DNA from 3 places in the Pseudofrankia inefficax genome. Region 1 is predicted to be linked to each of the others. Evidence: predicted binding sites of a transcription regulator. Region 1 holds the regulator's gene; each other region holds the start of a gene.
The links. The regulator LexA, encoded in region 1, represses DNA repair genes until DNA is damaged. The targets are predictions, from matches to a motif close to CGAACNNNNGTTCG.
Positions count from the first base shown of each region.

Region 2: a site for LexA is predicted at 1,989-2,002, ahead of FRAEUI1C_RS25825 (DUF222 domain-containing protein). Genes of this name have one in related genera too.
Region 3: a site for LexA is predicted at 2,472-2,485, ahead of ruvC (crossover junction endodeoxyribonuclease RuvC). Genes of this name have one in related genera too.

Region 1 covers NC_014666.1:1,439,271-1,444,014, reverse strand. The annotation lists gene FRAEUI1C_RS05770 (ATP cone domain-containing protein) at 1-183, opposite strand, end outside; gene FRAEUI1C_RS05765 (hypothetical protein) at 1,411-1,695, opposite strand; gene lexA (transcriptional repressor LexA) at 2,460-3,296, shown strand; gene FRAEUI1C_RS05755 (ATP-binding protein) at 3,527-4,744, shown strand, end outside.
Region 2 covers NC_014666.1:6,395,618-6,400,361, reverse strand. The annotation lists gene FRAEUI1C_RS25840 (Crp/Fnr family transcriptional regulator) at 1-513, shown strand, start outside; gene FRAEUI1C_RS25835 (HipA family kinase) at 640-1,563, shown strand; gene FRAEUI1C_RS25830 (DUF3037 domain-containing protein) at 1,556-1,963, shown strand; gene FRAEUI1C_RS25825 (DUF222 domain-containing protein) at 2,065-2,859, shown strand; gene FRAEUI1C_RS25820 (glycoside hydrolase family 26 protein) at 2,834-4,744, opposite strand, start outside.
Region 3 covers NC_014666.1:2,853,004-2,857,747, forward strand. The annotation lists gene pdxS (pyridoxal 5'-phosphate synthase lyase subunit PdxS) at 66-1,025, shown strand; gene pdxT (pyridoxal 5'-phosphate synthase glutaminase subunit PdxT) at 1,081-1,677, shown strand; gene FRAEUI1C_RS11590 (YebC/PmpR family DNA-binding transcriptional regulator) at 1,674-2,429, shown strand; gene ruvC (crossover junction endodeoxyribonuclease RuvC) at 2,655-3,179, shown strand; gene ruvA (Holliday junction branch migration protein RuvA) at 3,176-3,793, shown strand; gene ruvB (Holliday junction branch migration DNA helicase RuvB) at 3,823-4,744, shown strand, end outside.

The DNA of each region.
Region 1 (4,744 bases):
GCCCTGGCACGCCTTACGAGCCCCGGCGACCACCTTGGCCCTGCTGAACGGCTCGGCGGCCCCGCTGCGCTTGCGCACCCGCAGCGACGCCTCCTCCATCGTCGTGAAACGCCGGCCACAGGACGGGCATGCCCGCCGCCTCCGGATGGCCGCGCCTTCCTCGGCCTCCCGGCTGTCGACCACTCGGCTGTCGGGATGCCGGCAGAACGGACATCGCACGGCTCCTCCCTTCTTCACGCTCGTCGAGGCGGGCCGCCCGCGCGAGCGCACGGCGATCCATCGACCTGGGATCGTGCCGCACCCTGGACAGGGCTGACGCAGGGCATGGCGACAGCACCCGGGGCCGGTAGCCGCGCGACAGCGCGTCACCGGGGACGGCGAACGAACCTCCGAGCCCTCGCACCGGCCTGTCGGCACCGCCGAGCGCGGTGTCCTTCAAAACTACCAGTGGATGACTTACAGGTGTGTAACTACAAGATGTTGTGTCGCCAGACTAGCGCATGCCCGGTTCGTCGGTGCGCATGCCCCCCTCGCGTGTCGGAATCCACCGCCGCAGGACACGCCGGGCGCAACCTGCTCCGACACCGCCGCTTCGTCCCGTCCTCGCAGGTCAGGAGGGAGGCGACGACACGCTGGTCGGCCGAGGTCCGCGATCCCGCTCCGATCCCAGCCGCCGGAGCCGGCACGAGGACCACCACTCACGGGCCCTGTCCGCGATCACCGTCACGACCCGACAGCTAGACCGCATGCCGTGGATCTTCGGAGGCCAGATGAAGATCCACATGGCCGTGATCCGCGAAGTGGCGGTGGTGGCCACGCTTGGCGCAGTGGGTCGCGCCCCTTCAGACCCCGCGGCCCGTCCTTGATCGCCGTTTTAGCCCTCCCCTGGTCGCGACCAGGCCTCTTCCCCGACCATCCGAGGGCCAAATCCGCGATCACCAGCACCGATGGGCCAGCGTCGGCACGTGGGCTCTCCCCACGGTCCGCGGGGAATGCTCTGTCTCGGCTTCACCGCGCGATTCGGCGCCGGTGGGCAGTCGGGACGGGGGTATCACAACGCCAGCGTCGCCTCACGCCCGCGTTCCTCGCCCGCCGCCGTAAGCCTCGCCGGACACGGCTGGTAGCAGGCCCGACAGTAAACGACTCAGGGCCGCCGCATGGATCAGCCGTTCACTTGCGGATCATCCGCCAACGCGAGATTCCATACCCAAACTGGCGATCATCGGCGGCTGGCCCTCAACCGTGGAGGTCACGATCACGCACCGTCCATCAAGAAAGGGCGCCAATCGCACATCAATCGCCAGAGTTCATACAAACTTCGCGATCATGGTCGACCAGCAGCCCATTACCGGCAGAAGATCGCCATCCGGGTATGACACCCGGCCGACCGGAGACCGCGAAACGCCTGGGTCAGTGGCCGGTGGTGGCGAGGAGCCAGGTCACGCCGAGCCAGATGCCGCTCGCGGCACCCCAGAGCGCCAGGCCCATGACAAAGGCGGCCACGACGCGGCCGCGGGCGGTGAGCCGCAGCGCGGGCGCGGCCTGGGACTCGCGACGGGTTCGGCGGCGCGCCGGCCGGACACCGGCGACGGGATGCTCGGCCGCCGCCGCCCGCGCCAGCGGGCTCTGTACCGGGGCCACGGGCGCTGCCGCGCGCCCAGGGCGCCGGCGCGTCGGCACGGGAAGACTGATCACTTGGGCACCGTCGGGACCTACCGGGGCCGGGCGGCCCGGGATCGTCGTGGCCCCACGCGGGTTCGTCACGCCAACCTCCTAGCGGCCGGGCCAGCGACCCGGCTGCGCTCGTCGAGCGAAGCTCAACCAACTCGGGGGTCCGGGGAGATGTTCCCCGGGCAGACATCGCGGACCACCGACGACGCTAACTCAAGGTCAACATGCGGCGGTGGCCGGTACTGGGGCAGGGTGTCGTTCGAACTGATGGTCGATTCTTACACGCATAAGCCCGGCAAGCTACCCGGACACGCTCGAACGCGTGTTTGAGATTCCGTCGTCGTCCGGCTACGGTCATCACGATCAGGCATGACGCGCGCAGCTTCATCCACACGCCCAGCTTCACCCAGATGTCTCCCAAACGTCGGGTTCCCCGAACGGCGGGGGTCCCCGCAGAACGGGGGTCCCTGAACCGCGGGGGTCCCTGAACCGCGGGGGTCCCTGAACCGCGGGGGTCCCTGAAGCGCCGGGTCCCGGTGACGGGAGTCCCGGCGCAGGCGTCCCCGGACGTCGGGTCCAGTGGGGCGGCGTGGCCGGGCTGCGGCGCCGAAACCTGAGGCGCCCGTTCCGGTCGGGCTCGCCGGCCTCGGTGCCGGTGGGCCGGCCTGTCGGGCGTTCGATCCGGACACGCCGGGAGGCGCTCCGGGTCCCCCGATGTCGAGCCTCGCTCGACGAGCTCGACGAAGGAGAACGGTCGCCATGACCTCGAGGCTAGGAGTGCCCACGCCATGACCACGCAGGGAAGGGGACCGCGCAGGGCCGGTCGCCCGTCCGCCGGCCGCGGCGAAGCCGGTGGGACCGTGCGCGACTTCCCCGACGGGCCCGTCGACGAACAGGGTCTCACCACCCGGCAACGGAAGGTCCTCGAGGTGATCCGTGACGCCGTCGAGCGTCGCGGCTACCCGCCGAGCGTCCGGGAGATCGGCGAAGCGGTAGGGCTGACCAGCACGTCCAGCGTCGCGCACCAGTTGAAGATGCTGGAGGACAAGGGTTTCCTGCGCCGGGACCCAAACCGGCCGCGGGCGATCGAGGTGGTCACCTCCGAGGGCGAGGCGCCGATCCGGCCGCTCCCGAAGACCCGGCCCGACCTCGCCGCGGGCAAGGGCCGGACGCCGCTGCGGGTGCACACCCTCGGTTCGGACGACGACGTGCGCGCGGACGACGACGAGAACGCCCAGCTCACCGCGGCCACCGCCTACCTGCCGTTGGTCGGCCGGATCGCGGCCGGTGGTCCGATCCTGGCCGAGCAGGCCGTCGAGGACGTGCTGCCACTGCCCCGGGAGATCGTGGGCGAGGGCACGCTGTTCCTGCTGCGCGTCGTCGGTGAGTCGATGATCAACGCGGCGATCTGCGACGGGGACCTGGTCGCCGTCCGCCAGCAGCCGGTGGCCGAGAACGGCGAGATCGTCGCCGCGATGATCGACGGCGAGGCGACCGTCAAGCGGTTCCGCCGCCACGACGACGGCCATGTCTGGCTGCAGCCGGAGAACCCCGCGTTCCACGACATCGCCGGCGACGACGCCACCATCCTCGGCCGCGTCGTCGCGGTCATGCGGCGGGTCTAGACCCGACTGAGGCGCGACGGAGCGTCCGGAACAGCGCGGGCACGCGCCACCGGACGCTCCACCGCCAAGCGCCCCGACCGGATGGCTCCGCGTACCGGATCCACCGCGCCACGCCCGGCAGATTGACCGTGATCATGACGGCAGATCGACCGTGACCATGGCGGCAGATCGACCGTCGATCATGAGAGAATCGGCTGGCGGCGTGGTGGCGAGGGACGGCGGTGGTGGCGGTGTCGCAGCTGAGACGTGAGCTTTTCCCCAGGCACGCGGAGGCGTTGGTGTCCGCCGCGCTGGCGGATACGCGCGTCGTCGTCGTGAACGGCGCGCGCCAGGTCGGAAAGAGCACGCTTGCGCGTCTCGCCGTGGACGCACACGGCGAGGCGCGAACCTACTACCTGGACGATGACGCGGTGCGAGCCGCGGCCCTGGCGGATCCTGCCGGCTTCGTCAACGCGGACGGGCTGCTGATGATCGATGAGATCCAGCGAGCCCCGGATCTCCTGCTCGCGATCAAGTCGAAGGTGGATCGAGACCCCCGTCCGGGGCGGTACCTCCTCACCGGGTCCGCGCGCCTGTGGGGAATGAAGGGCATTCCGGACATCCTGCCGGGCCGGTCGGAGACCGTGGAGCTATGGCCGCTCGCCCAGGGCGAGATCGATGGCGGCCCAGACGCGTTCGTCGATGCCGTTTTCGCGCGGGACGAGCCGCTGCTGGCCCCGGGCGCCCTCGATCGGAACGACTATGTCGAGCGGGCGCTGCGCGGCGGTTACCCCGAGGCCGTGCGCCGTGAGGATCTGCGTCGGCGGGCCCGGTTCTTCGAGTCGTACATCTCGGACCTCATCGGACGCGATATTCGCCAGATATCCGAGATCGAACGGACGGCGGAGTTGCGCCAGCTTGTTCAGGCACTGGCGGCAACGGCAGGCGGTCTTCTCGTTCCGAACCGGCTCAGCAACGACCTCGCGGTGCCGGCGACCACCGTCCGCAGACACCTGGCCGCGCTGGAGCTCTCCTACGTCGTTCAGCGGATTCCGGCCTGGTCCAACAACCTGACCACCAGAGCTGTCGCGACACCGAAGATCATATTCGTCGACTCCGGCCTCGCCGGACACCTGACAGGTATGTCGCCGCGGCGGGCGTCTCACCCGACCGCGAACGTCGGCGCGCTGATCGAGAACTTCGTCCTGGGTGAACTGGCCCGACAGCTGACCTGGGCCCAGGAGCCGGTCTCGCTCTTCCACTACCGGGACCGGGACGGCAACGAGGTCGACGCGGTGCTCGAGCGGGCGTCCGGTGAGATCGTCGGGGTCGAGGTGAAGGCCGCCGAGACCGTGCGCACGGAAGACTTCCGCGGCCTGCGCCGGCTGGCCGACCAGATCGGCGACCGCTTCCACGCCGGATATGTGCTCTACGCCGGTCCCGAGGTCCTGCCCTTCGGCCCACGCCTG
Region 2 (4,744 bases), 3.9 Mb from region 1:
CTGACCGAGGACGGGGGCGTTGCGCTGCTCGCCGTCCGGCACGGGGGTGACGTCGTCGGCGAGTTCGCGGGCATCGACTCCCAGCCGCGCTCCGCGACCGTCACCGCCGTCGGCAAGGTGCTGGCCAAGGTGATCAGGGCGGAGGAGTTCGCCGCCTATCTGGCCACCGACCCGAGCGCGGCGGCGGCGATCAGCCACAGCATCGTCGCGAAGACCCGGTTCAGCATCCGCCGGCGGGTCGAGTTCGCCGGCTGTTCGGTGGCCGTCCGGGTGGCCCGGGTGCTCGTCGAGCTGGACCGCGCCTACGGCGTCGACGACGGCGGCGGGCTACGGGCGCTGGGCATGCCGCTGACCCAGGGGGAGCTCGCCGCCCTCGTCGGCGCCAAGGACCCGACGGTGCACAAGGCGCTGCGCGCGCTGCGCCAGGACGGGGTCATCGAGTGGGGCTACCGGCGCATCAAGATCCGGGACCTGCCGGCCCTGCGGATCGCGGCCGGCCTGCCCCCCGGGTAATCTTCGACGCCGAACACGCTGGATCTCGGTGGGCGACCTGCGCCCGGGGTTCCCGCCGCACGGCCCGCCCCCGCCTGGCTGGCGCGCCCGGTGGAACGGCGTCGGCCCAGGTCTGGCGGAGCGGTGGTGGCAGAGGTGCGGCGAGAGGTGGTGCTGCGAGAGGTCCGCGCGATCCGGTACGCCACGCCGCTGCGAGAGGGCGGCAGCCTGCCCGGGATCATGGAGGCCGACGACCTCGGGACCTGGGTGGTGAAGTTCCGCGGCGCGGGGCAGGGCGTGCGCGCGCTGGTCGCCGAGGTGGTCGTCGGCGAGCTGGGCCGCGCGCTCGGGCTCCCGGTGCCCGAGCTCGTCGTCATCGACGTCGACCCGGTGCTCGGCCGGGTCGAGCCCGACCAGGAGATCCAGGACCTGCTGCGGGCCAGCGCCGGCCCGAACCTGGGGATCGACTACCTGCCCGGCTCGATCACCTACGACCCGCTCGCGTTCACCGTCGACCCGGGGCTGGCCGCGCGGGTGATCTGGCTGGACGCGTTGACGCTGAACGTCGACAGGTCGTGGCGCAACCCGAACCTGCTCGTCTGGGGCGGCCGGCTGTGGCTCATCGACCATGGCGCCGCGCTGTACCCCCACCACGGCTGGGTGGCCAGGTCGGCCGGGCCGGACCCCGCGCCCGGGCCGCCCCCGGAACCCGACCTGCGGGTCCTGCCTCGCTGGGAGGAGCACGTGCTGCTGCCGGCGCTCGGCGACGACCCGGCCGGCGCGCTGCGGGCCGCCGACGCCGCGCTCGCGCCGCTGGTCGGCCCGGACCTGCTGGCCCCGGTGGTGGCCGCGGTCCAGGCGAGCTGGCTCGACGTCGAGCCGGGGCGGTACGTCGACTGGCTCACCGCCCGGGTCGCGGGGGACCGGCCCTGGCTGGAGGCCATGACGGCGGTGCACCCGGGGACGGTCGCCGCGGCCCGGCGGGAGGCCGCGGCCGCGGACGAGCGCCGGGCCCCACCGGCGTGGCTGCGCCCGGCGCTCACCCGGGCCCGGGAGGACCGCCGTGGCTGAGCTGTTCGAGTACGCGCTGGTGCGGGTCGTGCCGCGGGTCGAGCGCGGCGAGTGCATGAACGTCGGCGTGCTGCTGTGGTGCCAGGGCGCCGGCTACCTGGAGCTGCGCTGCCTCCTGGACGGCGACCGGCTCGCCGCGCTGGACCCGTTCCTCGACCTCGGCGCCGTGCGCACCCACCTGGACGCGCTGCACAAGGTGTGCGTCGGCGGTCCGGCGGCGGGCGCGGCCGGCGTGATGTCGCCGGGGGAGCGGTTCCGCTGGCTCACGGCGCCGCGCAGCACCGTGGTGCAGACGTCGCCCGTGCACACCGGCGTCACCGCCGACCCGGCGGCCGAGCTGGACCATCTCGTCGACGTCCTCGTCGACCGGCAGCGGCCACCCGGTGGCACGGCCGGTTGAAGCGGCGCCCAGGCTGACCTATTATCGAACAGGCGTTCGAGATCGGACGCGTTGGCGGCTGCCCGGCCGTCCGGACCTTCGGGGGCTCGAAGGACGATGACATGGACCAGGAGGAGCGGGATTCCCTGGCCGCGCTGCGCCGCGCGCTGGCCGCGATCGAGCCCACGGCACTCCCGCCCGAGGCGGCCGCCGAGCTGATCGGCCAGCTGGTCGGGGTCGTGGCGGCCGCGCAGGCGGCGCTGGTGCGGGCGGTCGGCGCCGCGGCCGGCTCGCGCGCCCGGGCGGGAGCCGCCGGGCCGCGGTCCGACGGCGACGCCGCGCAACCGGCCGGCTGGCTTGCCCAGCGGACCCGGCTGACGTGGGCCGCCGCGGCCGCGCTGCTCGTCGCGGCGCGGGCGCTGGCCGCCCTGCCGGTGCTGGCCGACGCCTTCCGGCGCGGGGACGTGGGGCTTGACCACGTGCTGGCCCTGACGATCCCGACGGCGTCGGCCCCCAGGCTGGTCGCGCTGGCCGGGCCGGCCGAGGCGGAGCTCACGGCGCTCGCCCGCCGGGCCGACCCGGGCGAGGTCCGCGCCGCCGTCGACCGGTGGCTGCGCGACGTCGACCCTCGCGGGGTGGCGGGTGACGCCGAGGCCGCCCGGCGGGCCCGGTCGCTGTCACTGCTGACGGTCCCGGCTGGTGCCGCCGGCTGCCCGGACGGCCGGGTGACGATCTGCGGGACGGTTCCCGTCGACGATGCCCGCACGCTGCTGGACGCGTTGCGCCTGGCCGCGCGGGTCGCCGCTGGGCCGGGTGATGCCAGGAACCCGGCCCAGCGGCGCGCCGACGCCTTGCTGGTGATGGCGCGGTGCTACCGCGCCGTCACCGACCTCACCACAGCTGCGCGTAGCGGGTAGCCGCCGCGGTGTTCTGGTAGAGGCAGTGATCGCCGACCGGCCGGAAGAGGTTCGAGCCGACGTTCTCCATCTCGCAGTTGTTGAAGTACGACTCGTAGTACATGCCGTGACCGGCGCGCGCCACCATCCAGTCGCGCATGAACTGGATGTAGCTGGCGTTGTCGCCGCCGCCGTCGTCGCCCGACCCGGAGGCCACGCCCCATTCGGGGACGCCGAACAGCTTGCCGTGGGCCCGGGCGAAGTTGTACAGCCAGGTGATGCCGCCCATGGCCTCGGCCTGGTCGTTGAACTGGTCGAGCGTGAACGACGGCGGGAAGTGGTCGTAGGCGTCGATCGACACGATGTCGACCCACTGGTCGCCGGGGTAGAGGTCGGTCGGGACGTGGCTCGGCGGGTTCTGCGAGTAGTGGGCGTTGATCGTCCAGTCGAACAGCGGGCTGGTGGTCGCGGTCGAGCGGATCGCGTTGACGACCTGGCGGAAGCAGTTGATGTAGTTGGAGGCGTTCGTGCCGGCCCACGGGTACCAGTCGCCGTTGGCCTCCCAGGCCAGCCGGACGATCGAGTTCTGCCTCCCGGTCGCGTTGAGCGTCCGGCCGAACTGCTGCCAGTAGCTGTTGTAGGCGCCGGTCGCGCAGGTGGCCAGGTTGGAGGTGTGGTCCTCCGGGAACGGCGGCACGGTCAGGACGAGCTTGCCCGGCCAGCCGTTGAAGTTCGTCTCGGCGAAGGACGGCTGGACGATCGAGGACCAGCTGTCCCGCGCGACGTAGACCTGCGCGATGTCGCACAGGTTGCCGCGGAACGAGCAGAACCCGTCGACGTCCTGCGGGGTGATCAGCGGGTCGCCGTTCGCGCCGGACAGCCAGGGCTGGCCGGACCGGTTGCCCCCGCCCGTGCCGCCGCCGCCCGTGCCGCCCCCGCCCGTGCCGCCGCCGCCTCCCGTGTCCGCGCTGGTGTAGGTCTCGGCGCGGTCGAACGACACCGCGAAGGCCGCGGAGGCGGAGTTGCGCTGGCCGATGTTCGTCACGACCGCGACGTGGTCACCGAATGACAGCTGGCCCGAGTCGTAGATCAGCGCGTTGCTGGAGGTGGGCGCGTAGGTGTCGACGGTGGCGGTCGCCCGGCCGTCCACGCTCACGGTCACCAGCCCGCCGGCCTGCTCCTTCACGCCGTAGATCAGGATGCGGTTCCCGGTCCAGCGGATCGTGGTGGTGGCGCCGGCGGTCAGCGAGTAGCGGAAGGACCTGTTCGGCGTGGACGGCACGCAGCCGCCGCACAGCGTCCAGTTCCCGTTGTAGACAACCTGGTTGCTGTCCGCGCCGATCGCGGTGTCCTCGATCGTGGTCTTGGTTCCGGTCGGCGGCGGGTTGGTCCCGCCGCTGCCCGAGCCCGGGTCGGTGAAGATCTCCGCGCGGTCGAACGAGACGGCGAACGCGGCCGAGGCGGCGTTGCGCTGCCCGAGGTTGGTCAGGACCGCCGTGTGGACGCCGTTCGGGAGCGTTCCCGAGTCGTAGAGCAGCGCGTTGCTGGAGTTGGGGGCGTAGGTGTCGACGTTGGTGGTCGCCCCGTTGTCGACCTGCACGCTGGCGAGGCCGCCGGCCCGCTCCTTGACGCCGTAGATCCTGACCTGGGTGCCGGTGAACTGGACGGTGGCGGTGTCACCGGCGGCCAGCGAGTACTCGAACGAACGGTTCGGGCTTGACGGCACGCAGCCGCCGCAGACGGTCCAGTTCCCGCCGTAGCTGACCCGCCCGACGCCGGCCCCGACGTTGGTGTCCTCGATGACGGCCGACTGGGTGGCGGCGAGCGGGGTGATCCCGCCGGTCTGGATCATCGTGTGCTGGAGGTCGGCGTCGGCGAGTGGCTCGGTGGCCGGCGCGGTGGTCGT
Region 3 (4,744 bases), 1.4 Mb from region 1:
TCGGGCCGAGACCAGTCTCTGATGAAACCTGCCCGCCGTTGCCGATGTGAGAGAGACGGACCGCTATGTCTGCCGGAGCCACGCCCGCCGCAACGCCCGCCGGAGTCCCCGGGGTAGCGCCCGGCGGGCCAGCCGGGCCGGGCCGCCAGGCCGGCACCGCGCGGGTGAAGCGGGGCATGGCCGAGATGCTCAAGGGCGGCGTCATCATGGACGTCGTCAACGCCGAGCAGGCCAAGATCGCCGAGGATGCCGGGGCTGTCGCCGTCATGGCGCTGGAGCGCGTCCCGGCCGACATCCGGGCCGAGGGCGGGGTCTCCCGGATGAGCGACCCGGACATGATCCAGGGGATCATCGAGGCCGTCTCGATCCCGGTCATGGCCAAGGCCCGCATCGGCCACTTCGTCGAGGCCCAGGTGCTGCAGGCGCTCGGCGTGGACTACATCGACGAGTCCGAGGTGCTCACCCCGGCCGACCCGCACCACCACATCGACAAGTGGGGCTTCACCGTCCCCTTCGTCTGTGGCGCCACCAACCTGGGGGAGGCGCTGCGGCGGATCTCCGAGGGCGCGGCGATGATCCGCTCCAAGGGCGAGGCGGGCACCGGCGAGGTGTCCAACGCCGTCGTGCACATGCGCACCATCCGCGGCGAGATCGCCAGGCTGTCCACGCTGCCGGCTGACGAGCTCTATTCGGCGGCGAAGGAGCTGCGCGCCCCGTATGACCTCGTGGCCGAGGTCGCCGCGCTGGGAACGCTGCCCGTCGTGCTCTTCACGGCCGGCGGCATCGCCACCCCGGCCGACGCGGCGCTGATGATGCAGCTCGGCGCGGACGGCGTGTTCGTCGGCTCCGGCATCTTCAAGTCCGGCGACCCGGCGAAGCGGGCGCGGGCGATCGTCGAGGCCACGACGATGTACAACGACCCGGGCGTCATCGCCAAGGTCTCCCGGGGCCTCGGCGAGGCGATGGTCGGCATCAACGTCTCCGAGACCCCGAACGCCGCCCGGTTCGCCGACCGCGGCTGGTGACGGTGGGCGTGACGGCACGGTGCCGGGCGCGCCGGCCGAGGGTGGGTACATGACAGTGGGGCGTCCCCGGGTGGGCGTGCTCGCGCTGCAGGGTGACGTGCGGGAACACGTGCGGGCGCTGGCCGTGACCGGCGCCGACGCGGTCGAGGTGCGGCGGCCCACGGAGCTGGCCGCCCTCGACGGTCTGGTGCTGCCGGGCGGTGAGTCGACCACCATCGGCCGGCTCCTGAAGATCTTCGAGCTGCTCGAACCGCTCCGGGATGCCGTCGCGGATGGTCTTCCGGTGTACGGTTCGTGCGCCGGCATGATCCTGCTCGCGCGGGACGTGCTGGACGGCCGGCCCGACCAGCCGCTGATCGGTGGGCTCGACGTGGTCGTGCGGCGCAACGCCTTCGGTCGTCAGGTCGACTCTTTCGAGGCCGACCTCGACGTGGCCGGGGTCGGCGGTCCGCCCGTGCACGCCGTGTTCATCCGCGCCCCGTGGGTGGAGAAGGCCGGCGACGCGGTGACGGTCCTGGCTCGGGTCGGGGAGCATCCGGTGGCCGTGCGGCAGGGGCACCTGTTGGCCACCTCGTTCCACCCCGAGCTGACCGGGGACACCCGGATGCACGAGCTGTTCGTCGAGATGGTTCTACAGAGGGGCAGGGCATGAGCGGTCACTCCAAGTGGGCGACCACGAAGCACCAGAAGGCGGTCAAGGACGCCCGTCGGGGCAAGCTGTTCGCCAAGCTGATCAAGACGATCGAGGTCGCGGCGAAGACCGGCGGCGGCGACCCCGCGGGCAACCCGACGCTGGCCGACGCGATCGCGAAGGCGAAGTCGCAGTCGGTGCCGAACGAGAACATCGACCGCGCCGTCAAGCGCGGCTCCGGTGAGCTCGGGGACTCCGTGAACTACGAGTCGATCACCTATGAGGCTTACGGCCCGAACGGTGTCGCGGTCATGGTCGAGTGCCTGACCGACAACCGCAACCGGGCCGCCTCGGACGTCCGGGTGGCGATCACCCGCAACGGTGGCACGGTCGCCGACCCGGGCTCGGTCGCCTACCTGTTCAACCGCAAGGGCGTCCTGCTGGTCACCAAGACCAAGGACCTGACCGAGGATGACGTGCTGGTGGCGGTGCTCGACGCCGGCGCCGACGAGGTCAACGATCTCGGCGAGGCGTTCGAGGTCATCTCCGAGGCGACCGACCTGCACGCGGTCCGGGTCGCGGCGACCGACGCCGGCCTGGTGATCGACTCGGCGGACATCTCGTGGCTGCCGAGCGTCAGCGTGCCGCTGGAGGCCGAGCCGGCCCGCAAGGTGCTCAAGCTCGTCGACGCGCTGGAGGACCTGGACGACGTCCAGTCCGTCTGGTTCAACGCCGACATCTCCGACGAGATCATGGAGCTGGTGGCCGGTTAGCCGCGTGTCGCGGATGTCCTGATGCGCCCCCCTCCTAGACTCCGAACAGGCGTTCGTGCCGAGCTGGCTGGCCCTGTTCGCTGACCTTCGGTCAGCTTCCCGGGAGGCCGTTATGTCTGCCCGGGGGGCGACCCCCGGACCCCCGGTGTCGAGCTTCGCTCGACCGCCGGGGGTCGGCACTGTTCGCTCCGGCCAGTGAACCCAGCACCAGGAGGCCGAGGGGCGATGCGGGTAATGGGGGTTGACCCCGGGCTGACGAGATGTGGGCTCGGGGTCGTGGACGGCGGCGGCGCGGGGCGGCGGGCGGCGCTCGTCGAGGTGGGCGTCGCGCGCACCCCGGCCACCGAGGACGTGGCCATCCGGCTGCGGGACATCTCGGTGCAGATCGACCTGTGGCTCGACCGGCACCGGCCCGACGCGGTCGCGGTCGAGCGGGTGTTCAGCCAGGCCAACGTGCGCACGGTCATGGGCACCGCCCAGGTCGGCGCCGTCGCCATCGTGCTCGCCGCGCGCCGCGGCCTGCCGGTCGCCCTCTACACCCCCAGCGAGGTCAAGGCCGCCGTCACCGGCAGCGGCCGCGCGGACAAGGCCCAGGTGACCTTCATGATCTCCAAGCTGCTCGACCTGGACACCCCGCCGAAGCCGGCCGACGCCGCGGACGCGCTCGCCCTCGCGCTGTGCCATGTCTGGCGCGGCCCCGGGCTCGCGCGGGTGCGGGCGGCCGTTGCCGGCGGGGGGGCGCAGGCATGATCGCGTCGGTCGCGGGGACGGTGCTGTCGGTGTCGCCGACGGCGGCCGTCGTCGAGGTCGGCGGGGTCGGGCTGCTGGTCCAGTGCACCCCGGCGACGCTGGCCGGCCTGGCCGTCGGCGAGCCGGCCCGGCTGGCGACCGCGCTGGTGGTCCGCGAGACCGAGCTGACCCTCTACGGCTTCGCCGACGCGGACGAGCGCGACGTCTACGAGACCCTGCAGGGCGCGGCCGGCGTCGGCCCCAAGCTCGCCCAGGCGGTGCTGGGCGTGCTCGCCCCCGACGAGGTGCGCCGGGCCGTCGCGGACGAGGACCTGGCGGCGCTGACGCGGGTCCCGGGCGTCGGCCGCAAGGGCGCCCAGCGCATCGTGCTCGACCTCAAGGACAAGCTCGGCCCGCCCGTCGGCGGCGCGCCCGCGCGGCAGGCCGCCGGGGGCCGGGTCCTGCCGGCGCCGCGCACGGCCCCCGAGCAGGTCACGGACGCGCTGGGCGGGCTCGGATACTCGACCCGGGAGGCCGAGGACGCCGTGGCGGCGGTGCTGGCCGGCGACGGCACCGACACCGACGACGTGTCAGCCATGCTGCGCGCCGCGCTCGCCTTCCTGCGGCCGCGGTAGCCGGGACCACGAGCCGACAGGTGGCGCGGATGGGTGAGGACGGGCTGGTCGCCGCGGCGGCCACCGCCGAGGAGCGTGCCTTCGAGGCGGGGCTGCGGCCGCGGACGCTGGCGGAGTTCGTCGGCCAGCGCAAGGCCAGGGAGCAGCTTTCGATCATGCTGGCCGGGGCGCGCGGGCGCGGCCGGCCACCGGACCACGTGCTGCTGTCCGGGCCGCCGGGGCTCGGCAAGACCAGCCTCGCGATGATCATTGCCCAGGAGCTGGCGGTGCCGCTGCGTTTGACCAGCGGCCCCGCGATCGAGCGGGCCGGCGACCTGGTCGCGATCCTGACCGCGCTCGCTCCCGGCGAGGTGCTCTTCATCGACGAGATCCACCGGATCGCCCGGCCGGCCGAGGAGCTGCTCTACTCGGCGATGGAGGACTTCCGCGTCGACGTGGTGCTCGGCAAGGGGCCCGGCGCGACCGCGATCCCGCTCGACGTCGCGCCGTTCACCCTCGTCGGCGCCACCACCCGCGCCGGCCTGCTGACCGGGCCGATGCGCGACCGGTTCGGCTTCACCGCGCACCTGGACTTCTACGACCCCGACGAGCTCGTCGCGGTCCTCGCCCGCTCGGCCCGGCTGCTCGGGGTGGAGCTCACGCCCGAGGGCGCGACCGAGGTGGCGGGGCGTTCCCGGGGCACCCCCCGGATCGCCAACCGGCTGCTGCGCCGGGTTCGGGACTACGCCGAGGTGCGCGCCGACGGGGTCGTCACCCTCGACGTCGCGCACGCCGCGTTGCGGGTGTACGACGTGGACCCGCTGGGCCTCGACCGGCTTGACCGCGCGGTGCTCACGGCCCTGGTGAAGCGCTTCGGCGGCGGGCCGGTCGGGCTCACCACGCTGGCCGTGTCGGTCGGGGAGGAGCCGGAGACCGTCGAGGACGTCGCCGAGCCGTTCCTGCTGCGGGCGG